One region of the Lysinibacillus parviboronicapiens genome, then DNA from elsewhere that is predicted to be linked to it. Evidence: a T-box and tRNA genes for the amino acid it is inferred to sense, from the RefSeq annotation. Region 1 holds a T-box; the other holds one or more tRNA genes.

What was found. The T-box of region 1 lies ahead of trpS (tryptophan--tRNA ligase). A T-box ahead of a tRNA ligase gene usually reads a tRNA of that ligase, here a tRNA-Trp.
Region 2: it encodes a tRNA-Trp, which carries the amino acid that the T-box ahead of trpS (tryptophan--tRNA ligase) is inferred to sense. The anticodon was not compared.

What each region holds. Positions count from the first base shown of each region.
Region 1 covers NZ_CP073713.1:827,359-833,093, reverse strand. Annotated here, with positions in the region: gene spxA (transcriptional regulator SpxA) at 415-810, opposite strand; T-box leader at 1,281-1,514, shown strand; gene trpS (tryptophan--tRNA ligase) at 1,683-2,672, shown strand; gene C9J31_RS03940 (hypothetical protein) at 2,684-3,004, shown strand; gene fabF (beta-ketoacyl-ACP synthase II) at 3,582-4,823, opposite strand; gene C9J31_RS03930 (beta-ketoacyl-ACP synthase III) at 4,854-5,735, opposite strand, start outside.
Region 2 covers NZ_CP073713.1:276,529-282,263, reverse strand. Annotated here, with positions in the region: gene C9J31_RS01525 (CynX/NimT family MFS transporter) at 1-931, shown strand, start outside; gene C9J31_RS01520 (nitric oxide synthase oxygenase) at 977-2,023, opposite strand; tRNA gene C9J31_RS01515 (tRNA-Glu) at 2,313-2,384, opposite strand; tRNA gene C9J31_RS01510 (tRNA-Asn) at 2,386-2,462, opposite strand; tRNA gene C9J31_RS01505 (tRNA-Ile) at 2,467-2,543, opposite strand; tRNA gene C9J31_RS01500 (tRNA-Gly) at 2,548-2,621, opposite strand; tRNA gene C9J31_RS01495 (tRNA-Phe) at 2,627-2,702, opposite strand; tRNA gene C9J31_RS01490 (tRNA-Asp) at 2,838-2,913, opposite strand; tRNA gene C9J31_RS01485 (tRNA-Met) at 2,917-2,991, opposite strand; tRNA gene C9J31_RS01480 (tRNA-Ser) at 3,160-3,252, opposite strand; tRNA gene C9J31_RS01475 (tRNA-His) at 3,343-3,418, opposite strand; tRNA gene C9J31_RS01470 (tRNA-Trp) at 3,431-3,504, opposite strand; tRNA gene C9J31_RS01465 (tRNA-Tyr) at 3,518-3,601, opposite strand; tRNA gene C9J31_RS01460 (tRNA-Thr) at 3,611-3,686, opposite strand; tRNA gene C9J31_RS01455 (tRNA-Val) at 3,692-3,767, opposite strand; rRNA gene rrf (5S ribosomal RNA) at 3,781-3,896, opposite strand; rRNA gene C9J31_RS01445 (23S ribosomal RNA) at 3,964-5,735, opposite strand, start outside.

The DNA.
Region 1 (5,735 bases):
CACTGTCATTTGTCGAAAAACAGTATTATTTCATTAGTATGCTTTGATTCATTGTTTTTAACCTTCATACTCCTTTGTTTTTCAACCTTTGACTACACCACAATAAATCATCGAGCAACTGAAATCATTGAATTTACAGTTCAGTTGTCTCTAATTCTATTGTATGCTGTTCTTTCATAAAATGAAAAGGATATACACCATTTCACAAAAGATATTTGAATTATTGAAATTGTAGTAAACTATTTAGCTAAAATCAAGTTTAACATACTTTTACGGAAATATATGACTTTCCCCTATTAAATATTATAGCTTGTACAGAAGGATTTTACATAAGTAAAGCATAAAAAAATAGATGTCACAACATGCTTTTTGCATTTGCAACACCTAATACATTATATGCAGAATAGATTGATATTAGTTCACCATACGCTGTGCTTCTTGTAATTGATAAGCACGCACTTTACGTGGTAAGAATCGACGAATTTCATCTTCGTTGTATCCTACTTGTAATCGTTTTTCATCTAAGATGATTGGACGACGTAATAATCCAGGGTATTCTTGAATTAACTCATATAAACGTTGTAATGGTAAGCTTTCTACATCCACATTCAGTTTTTGGAAAATTTTAGAACGCGTTGAAATAATTTCATCCGTCCCATCCTCCGTCATGCGTAAAATTTCTTTTATTTCACTAATGCTTAATGGTTCAGAAAAAATATTTCGCTCGGTATATGGGATTTCGTGCTCCTCCAACCATGCTTTCGCTTTTCGGCAAGATGTACAACTTGGTGATGTAAATAAAGTTACTATCATACTGACACATCCTTTCTGTTTGTAATCGTTATCTATAACCAGTTTGTTAAATTAGAATTAATGTAATGTAAAGCTACATATTCATTATACAGCACTCAGCTGTGTTTGAATATAGTTCCAATGAAAAAAAGAATGACCTTATCGCGAAATATTCTGTCTATTTCTATAGCTTGAAAGTAGCTAATTTCTGAAAGGTGTCCAATGAACTAATAATAATATTCCCACTTATCAGCGATTTTAAACATTCATTTATTTCTATTGTTGATTCTCATTTATAAAATTTAAACGAGAATAATGTCAATTTGACGTGTACAATTAAGACGTATCGCTTATAATAAAGGTTGCTTTTTTACATAAAAACACAGCATAACTAGCATAAAGTTTTTTTCATAAAAAAAACACCGCTAAAAGTCTGATTTTCTAAGCTTGCAATTAGCTAACTCTTTATAATATAATTTTTGCAATAATTAAAAACGCTGACGAAGAGTAGTACAAATGCAATGTGCACGTTTAGAGAGTCTGTGGTTGCTGCAAACAGATCGTGCATGCGTTTGGAATGGACTTCCGAGTTAGTTTTGCGAACGTTCAAGTATGTGCACGATTGACTACTAGCAAAGCTCGTCCCTTCACGTTACGAAGTAGAGTGGCCTTTTTAGGCAAGCTGGGTGGTACCGCGGATACTAACATCATTCGTCCCTTCATTAGAAAAAACTAATGAGGACGCATGATGTTTTTTTATGATATTTAGTATTCATTTGGACGCTCTACCCGATAGCACAGTGGCTATCCGTCCGTAATTGAAGGTTTAATCAAAATTTTTGATGATGCCGAGTCGAAAATTATTTGCTAACTCGAAGGAGGAAATTATTATGACAACTATTTTTTCAGGCGTTCAGCCAACAGGTATTGTAACATTAGGGAACTATCTCGGGGCATTCAAGCAATTCCCTGCATTACAAGATGAAGGAAATGCAATTTATTGTATCGTTGACCAGCATGCCATTACGGTCGCACAAGACCCTAAAGAGTTGCGTCAAAACATTCGTAACTTAGCTGCTATGTATATAGCAACGGGTATTGACCCACAGAAATCTACTTTATTCATCCAATCAGAAGTATCTGCTCACGCACAAGCGGGCTGGATTTTACAATGTGTTGCTTCTATCGGCGAGTTAGAGCGTATGACTCAATTCAAAGATAAATCACATGGCAAAGAAACCGTTTCGGCAGCTCTTTTAACTTATCCACCTTTAATGGCTGCAGATATTCTATTATACAATACAAACATTGTCCCTGTAGGCGATGACCAAAAACAACATATTGAGCTAACACGAGATCTTGCAGAGCGCTTTAACAAACGTTATGGTGATGTATTAACAATTCCTGAAATTCAATTACCAAAAGCAGGTGCGCGTATTAAATCTTTACAAGAGCCTACGAAAAAAATGAGTAAATCTGATCCAAATACAAAAGCAACAATTAAACTTTTAGATTCTGCAAAAGATATTGAGAAAAAAATTAAATCTGCCGTAACTGACTCTGATGGTATTGTGGCGTTTGATGTAGAAAATAAACCTGGGGTTTCAAATTTACTGACTATCGAATCAGCAATTTCAGGTGTAGCTATCGACAATTTAGTTAAAAAATACGAAGGAATTGGCTATGGCGGCTTCAAACAAGGTGTGGCCACAGCGGTTATCGACCATCTTACACCAATTCAAGAGAAGTTCTATCATCTCGTAGAATCGTCTGAATTGGACATCATTTTAGATGAAGGTGCAGAGAAAGCAAATACCATTGCCAGTGCAACATTAAAACGTATGGAAGAAGCAATGGGCTTAGGCCGTTCACGTCGCTAAGAGGTTTGTCTATGTCTATGCTATGCGAACTTTGTAAAAAGCCAATACAAACACTTATTTTAGAAGGTGACTTTGGTGCTGATCCTCTATGGTGTGGTCAGTGTCTTGCCAATTTAGAATTAGAGAACTTTCCATTAAATGAACATTTGCTAACTGAGTTAACATCATGGATGTGTAACTTTGGTGAATGGATTAATCTTGAAACAGATTCATTCATTGAAGGTATGGAACATTTGGCAAAAAAACATGATGAGCAAGGTACAATTTTGGCTCAACAGGTAGCAACTGAACTAGGAATTAAAGTGACTTTCTCTCCGTATCTTTTAGATTAGGATGTTCGCTCAAAACCAAAGTCAAGTATAACACCGCATAACACAATGCAGGCTCCGATTGCCAAATAAAATTCCGTTGTATGAACCATAAACTTAAAAACAACGGACCATGAATAACCGAGTGTGCGGTAATTCAAGTACAATATGAGATTTCCTATTGAAAGTATCATTAAGCCATAGCTCATTAAAAATAAAAAGAGACGGAACAAGTAGACGGCATCCTTTCTATTTCTTCTTATTTATCATCTATTCTCAAAGTGAATAAAAAATACGTCAGCCTGTAGACAAACTTGAAGAATTTCAGATTTGGTTACAGGCTTTTTTTCATAATCGGGATGCATAAGAACGGTGATTTCACTGCTGACAGGGCGTTCAGCTGGCGGTCACTCTAAACTTCAATAAACTGAATACGTAAACGAACATTCCACTCTAAACTGTTTAATAGAAGAAACAACGAGATTTCTGCATAAGAATGAGCCAAACTCATGCTCGAAGCGCTAGCAGTTCGTCGCGCAATAAAAAAGCCTATAGGTAAACTCAATCTTTACAGAGTTTACCTATAGGCTAACGTTTTTGATTATTCTTCACATTTTTTAAATAGTAGGCTAGCGTTATGACCGCCAAATCCAAGAGAATTACTCATCGCGTATTCGATATTTGCTTCTCGGGCTTCATTTGGCACATAATCTAAATCACATTCTGGGTCTGGCTCTGTTAAATTGATTGTCGGTGGTAAAATCCCCTCTTTTAACGCAAGCGCTGTGAAAATCGCTTCGACACCACCAGCTGCCCCTAGTAAGTGACCTGTCATTGATTTTGTAGAACTCATTGCCAGTTTATAAGCATGTTCACCAAAGGCTGATTTTACTGCCTGTGTTTCAAATAAATCATTATAAGGTGTACTTGTTCCGTGTGCATTAATATAGCCAACTTGTGAAGGTTCTACACCTCCATCAGCTAATGCTTGTTTCATCGCACGTGCTGCGCCTTCACCTTCTGGTGCTGGAGCAGTGATATGGTGAGCATCACCAGTTGAGCCGTAGCCAAGCACTTCAGCATAAATTTTTGCTCCGCGAGCTTTCGCGTGCTCATACTCTTCTAAAATAACAATCCCTGCACCTTCACCAATAATAAAGCCATCGCGGTTTTTATCAAATGGACGTGAAGCGGTTGTTGCATCGGTATTTAAAGACAATGCTGTATTTGCACAGAAACCTGCAACTGCCATTGTGACGATTGGTGACTCTGCACCACCTGAAATCATAACATCTGCGTCGCCACGTTCAATTACTTTATAAGCATCTCCAATTGAATTTGTGCCAGATGCACAAGCCGTTACAGAACAAGAATTAATACCCTTAGCTCCGAAATGGATAGACACTTGACCTGATGCCATATCTGGAATCATCATTGGGATAAAGAATGGACTTACACGTCTTGCTCCACGTTCTTGGAACGTTAAAAACTGCTGTTCATACGTTTCCATTCCACCGATACCAGAGCCAATCCACACGCCTGCGCGCGGTGCTAGCTCTTCATCAATTGTAAGCTGTGCGTCCTCCATAGCCATGATGGAAGCTGCAAGTGCATAATGCGTAAAGCGATCCATTTTACGGGCTTCCTTACGTTCAATATACTTTTCAATATCAAAGTCTTTTACTTCTGCGGCAATTTTAGCTGCGAATAAATCTTTGTTTAAACGTGTTAACTCCCCAACACCAGATTTTCCAGCTTTAATGTTTGCCCATGTTTCTTCGATGCTATTTCCTAGTGGTGTAACTGCGCCAATTCCTGTAATTACTACTCGTCGTTTACTCATTGTCTTACTCCCCTCAAGCATTTATCGTTATTATTTTCCCCATCTCATTGCAACGGCACCCCAAGTTAAGCCACCGCCAAAACCAACAAGTACTAGTAAGTCACCATCTTTTATTTTACCTGCTTCAAGCTCTTCTACCAATGATATTCCGATAGATGCTGCCGATGTATTACCATATTTGTGAATCGTTTTCGACATTTTTTCAAGTGGTAAGTCGAGACGTTCACGTGCAGACTCCATAATACGTATATTCGCTTGATGTGGCACTAAGAAATCCACATCTTCTTTTGTTAAACCAGCTTTATCTAACACATTCAAAGCAGATTCACCCATTTGGCGTACTGCAAATTTAAAAACTTCACGGCCATTCATGGCAATCGTCTGTTGCTGTGTTAAACACAGATTTTTTCCGCCTGTTCCATCTGCTCCGAGCTCAAAAGATAAAATCCCTCTGCCTTCTGAAACCGGCCCAACAACAGCAGCACTTGCACCATCACCGAATAATACAGCCGTATTACGATCTTCCCAATTAATCACTTTCGACAGCTTTTCAACACCTACTACTAAGACGTATTTATAAGCATTTGTTTCTACAAACTGCTTGGCTGTCACTAAACTATATATAAATCCTGCACAAGCCGCTGCCTGATCCATCGCCGCTGCATTTACTGCACCAATTTGCTCCTGAACCATACATGCTACACTTGGAAAATTTTGATCTTGTGTTACAGTTGCTACAAGTATTAGTCCTATCTCCTCAGGCGTAATACCTGCTTTCGCAATAGCATCTTTAGCAGCAGCTACTGCCAGATCCGAAGTCTCCTGATTCTCTTCAGCAAAATGACGTTCTTCAATTCCTGTACGAGTTCGAATCCATTCATCCGACGTGTCCATAATTTTTTCTAAGTCAAA
Region 2 (5,735 bases), 550 kb from region 1:
ATCAACAATTTTATTAGCATTTGGCATTATCACTCGATCCCTTGGTACAACTGCACTACTCGTTCTCGGAACCGTACTAATTGGGGTTGCGATTTCTTTTGGTAATGTGCTTATACCAGGTTTACTGAAACTGAAATTTCCTTACCACGTCGGTTTACTAATGGCATTCTTCACAGTGTCTATGAACCTGTCAGCAGGTGTAGGGGCTGGTGTTAGTTATCCAGTAGCCAATTCTTTTCTTGGTTGGCAAGGAGCTCTCGCAATAGCTCTTATTCTAGTTGTCTTTACCATTATAGTTTGGATACCACAATTAAAATCGAATAAACCTGAAGTTGCTTTCGTATCTACGAAAGCGCGTATACCATTATGGAAATCACCGGTAACTTGGGCTGTAACGGGGGCAATGGGGTTACAATCACTCATATTTTATACAACGGCGGCATGGATACCTGAAATTTATATTGCCCAAGGACTCGCTGCCGATCGTGCTGGCTGGATGTTTTCAACAATGCAGTTTTCACAGATACCTATGGCGCTAGTTGTACCTATTATTGCAAGCAAAATGAAATCCCAACGTCCTCTTGTCATAATTTTTACAGTGTTTTATGTTATTGGCTTTATTGGTTTAGTAATGGAATGGACAAGTCTTGCAGTTCTTTGGATGATGCTTCTTGGCTTAGCCGGGGGAGCTTCATTTGCGTTAGCCATGATGTTTTTCACTCTACGTACACGCACGGCCTACGAAGCAGCTGATTTATCTGGCTTTGCACAATCTATTGGTTATTTACTAGCAGCAGTTGGACCAATCTTATTTGGTTATCTGCATGATTTATTTGGAGGCTGGAACATCGCTGGCTGGCTCTTCGTTGTGGTGGCATTACTACTCTTCTTCTGCTCTATGAGAGCATCTAAGAATGAATATGTGAATTAAATAAAAAAGGCAGCTCATGTGCTTGTGATGTGCTGCCTGTTCTATTCAGTAAGGGGGCTTCTGATAAAAATAGTTTGGCGTATTGTAAACATTGACGAAAGGCTTATGAAAGATATGTGTTGCAGCGGGCGATAGTGGCGGAAGTAGCCATGCCCAGTTACCTGTTAGCTCTCGTCCTGCCTTCTCTTCTGCTTCTTCAAATAGCTTAAACTGTTGTGCTGCCGTGTGATGATCCACTATGCTAACGCCGTCTTCTTTAAAGGAATGCAGCACTGCAATATTCAACTCAACTAATGCACGATCTCTCCATAGTGATACCTGCTTTGTCATATCCAACCCAAATATTTCTGCTATTGCTGGTAGCATGTTATAGCGATCGTGATCGGCTAAATTGCGTGCACCAATCTCTGTGCCCATATACCAGCCATTAAATGGTGCCGCTTGAAAATCAATTCCTGCCATCTGAAAGCGCATGCTCGATATAATTGGTACAGCATACCATTTTAAGTCAAGCGCCTCGACCTTTGAATATTGTGGATGACGAATAGGGACTTCTAAAATATATTCAGGTGGGATTGTAAATAATTGTGGTGTTCGCTGATCTACTTGCACAATCAGGGGCAATACATCAAACGCTGTTCCCTCACCTTGCCAGCCTAGCGATTTGCATATTTTTGTGAAAGCGATAGAATGTGAATCACCAACGATTCCCTCTTGCGTTTCATAGCCTGCATAACGAATAAGCTGATGATTCCATATACGCACACGTTCTGGTGCAAACACCGTAATTGTCGGACGGATTTTCCCATCATTTGTTGCATACTGAATATGTGCCAGCAAAGTTTCAAAAATGGACTGCTCATCTAAGATATCACGTGCATCAACAACATGTAGCGATTGCCAAAATAAACGACCAATGCATTTATTACTGTTACGCCATGCTACCCGTGCTCCAAAAACTAATTCTTCTGTTGTCGGGTTATACTCCCCTTCAGATTCCACCTGTTGTAATCTATTTGCCAGCCATGTTTCGGACTCATTTTGTTCTGATTGATAAAGTGCTAAAAACCGCTGTACCTCTAGTAAATTCATGTCGATTTCCTCCATCTATTCTCATATTAGAACAATGGCACAGGATTCACCATGAAAAAATCTACTAGAAAACATACATATTGCATATATGAAATACTTTGTTCAAATTTAAGCTCATACTTTTTTCAATTATATTTTTGCCACTATAAAATCTTAGACTTTATCTCCATTAAAGAATGATGAAAAAGATTGTTATACCCCTCTACAATCTATAACTGTAGGCGTAAACTCACGTAGGACACAAAAAAATCAAAAAAAAGCATATAGCAACAACATGCTACATGCTTGATGACCCCTACGGGATTCGAACCCGTGTTACCGCCGTGAAAGGGCGGTGTCTTAACCGCTTGACCAAGGGGCCATGGCTCCGAAGGCAGGACTCGAACCTGCGACAACCTGATTAACAGTCAGGTGCTACTACCAACTGAGCTACTTCGGAATAATGGTGGGCCTAAATGGACTCGAACCATCGACCTCACGCTTATCAGGCGTGCGCTCTAACCAGCTGAGCTATAGGCCCATTTTGGAGCGGGTGATGAGAATCGAACTCACGACATCAGCTTGGAAGGCTGAGGTTTTACCATTAAACTACACCCGCATATATGGTGGGTCAGGACGGAATCGAACCGCCGACACTTAGAGCTTCAATCTAATGCTCTACCAACTGAGCTACTGACCCATACGTTCCATGCTAAGCTGCAAATATCTTTATCAGCCAGTCTCGTTTATTCAGTCACGTACTTAAGTACGCTCCTTCATGCACTCGTTTGCTTCTTCAATCTTTTTGCTTATCATGAATCTCTTATTATAAAAATGGCGGTCCCGACCGGGATCGAACCGGCGATCTCCTGCGTGACAGGCAGGCATGTTAACCGCTACACCACGGGACCATTTGGTTGCGGGGGCCGGATTTGAACCAACGACCTTCGGGTTATGAGCCCGACGAGCTACCACTGCTCCACCCCGCGATAATATGAATCGTTATAAATAACATGATGATACGCTTAATGTAAGATGACGTCTTCCACGCTTTGCTTGCGTCGACGTTAATCGCAATATTCGTATTGCGATTTGCTCCACCCCACGACAATATTATTTATACCGAGCTTTTAGAACACCATTTATAAAATATAAACTGGAGGAGGTAGAGGGATTCGAACCCCCGCGCGGTGTTACCCGCCTGTCGGTTTTCAAGACCGATCCCTTCAGCCAGACTTGGGTATACCTCCGTAACAATATATAAATGGTGGATTTTGTAGACCTGAACCTTTTTATAATAAATCAAAATTCATTGGCTTACAACTTGCAATATTCTAAAATGGGGCGACTGATGGGAATCGAACCCACGAATGCCTGAACCACAATCAGGTGCGTTAACCACTTCGCCACAACCGCCATGAAATTAATTGGCAGGGGCAGTAGGAATCGAACCCACACCAAAGGTTTTGGAGACCTCTATTCTACCGTTGAACTATGCCCCTATGAATTAAAAACTGGTGGAGGGGGACGGATTCGAACCGCCGAACCCTAAGGAGCGGATTTACAGTCCGCCGCGTTTAGCCACTTCGCTACCCCTCCGGCAATACATGGTGCCGGCGATAGGAGTCGAACCCACGACCTACTGATTACAAGTCAGTTGCTCTACCAACTGAGCTACACCGGCAAAAATGGTGGAGGATGACGGGCTCGAACCGCCGACCCTCTGCTTGTAAGGCAGATGCTCTCCCAGCTGAGCTAATCCTCCACATAAAAAATAAGCGAAGCGACGTCCTACTCTCGCAGGGGGAAGCCCCCAACTACCATCGGCGCTAAAGAGCTTAACTTCCGTGTTCGGTATGGGAACGGGTGTGACCTCTTTGCCATCATCACTTCACTTATTTAGTTAAAAGAACTTATTCTTTCAAAACTGGATAAACGGTGCATTGAATGTTTCAAACATTTTGGTTAAGTCCTCGATCGATTAGTATTCGTCAGCTCCATGTGTCACCACACTTCCACCTCGAACCTATCTACCTCATCGTCTTTGAGGGATCTTACTTACTTGCGTAATGGGAAATCTCATCTTGAGGGGGGCTTCATGCTTAGATGCTTTCAGCACTTATCCCGTCCACACATAGCTACCCAGCGATGCCTTTGGCAAGACAACTGGTACACCAGCGGTGTGTCCATCCCGGTCCTCTCGTACTAAGGACAGCTCCTCTCAAATTTCCTACGCCCACGACGGATAGGGACCGAACTGTCTCACGACGTTCTGAACCCAGCTCGCGTACCGCTTTAATGGGCGAACAGCCCAACCCTTGGGACCGACTACAGCCCCAGGATGCGATGAGCCGACATCGAGGTGCCAAACCTCCCCGTCGATGTGGACTCTTGGGGGAGATAAGCCTGTTATCCCCGGGGTAGCTTTTATCCGTTGAGCGATGGCCCTTCCATGCGGAACCACCGGATCACTAAGCCCGTCTTTCGACCCTGCTCGACTTGTAGGTCTCGCAGTCAAGCTCCCTTGTGCCTTTACACTCTACGAATGATTTCCAACCATTCTGAGGGAACCTTTGGGCGCCTCCGTTACCTTTTAGGAGGCGACCGCCCCAGTCAAACTGTCCGCCTGACACTGTCTCCTGCCCCGCTAAGGGGCATGGGTTAGAATTTCAATACAACCAGGGTAGTATCCCACCGACGCCTCCTTCGAAGCTGGCGCTCCGAGATCTCTGGCTCCTACCTATCCTGTACAAGTTGTACCAAAATTCAATATCAGGCTACAGTAAAGCTCCACGGGGTCTTTCCGTCCTGTCGCGGGTAACCTGCATCTTCACAGGTACTATAATTTCACCGAGTCTCTCGTTGAGACAGTGCCCAGATCGTTACGCCTTTCGTGCGGGTCGGAACTTACCCGACAAGGAATTTCGCTACCTTAGGACCGTTATAGTTACGGCCGCCGTTTACTGGGGCTTCAATTCGCAGCTTCGCTTGCGCTAACCACTCCTCTTAACCTTCCAGCACCGGGCAGGCGTCAGCCCCTATACGTCACCTTACGGTTTTGCAGAGACCTGTGTTTTTGCTAAACAGTCGCCTGGGCCTATTCACTGCGGCTCTCATGCGCTTGCACGCTCAAGAGCACCCCTTCTCCCGAAGTTACGGGGTCATTTTGCCGAGTTCCTTAACGAGAGTTCTCTCGCACACCTTAGGATTCTCTCCTCGACTACCTGTGTCGGTTTGCGGTACGGGCACCTCTCACCTCGATAGAGGCTTTTCTTGGCAGTGTGAAATCAGGAACTTCGTCCTTAAAGGACTCGCCATCACAGCTCAACGTTACAGTGTGCGGATTTGCCTACACACACGCCTTACTGCTTGGACGCGCACAACCAACGGCGCGCTTACCCTATCCTACTGCGTCCCCCCATTTCTCAAACGGTGAGGAGGTGGTACAGGAATATCAACCTGTTGTCCATCGCCTACGCCTATCGGCCTCGGCTTAGGTCCCGACTAACCCTGAGCGGACGAGCCTTCCTCAGGAAACCTTAGTCATACGGTGGACGGGATTCTCACCCGTCTTTCGCTACTCATACCGGCATTCTCACTTCTAAGCGCTCCACCAGTCCTTCCGGTCTGACTTCAACGCACTTAGAACGCTCTCCTACCACTGACATCGTAGATGTCAATCCACAGCTTCGGTGAATCGTTTAGCCCCGATACATTTTCGGCGCAGCGTCAC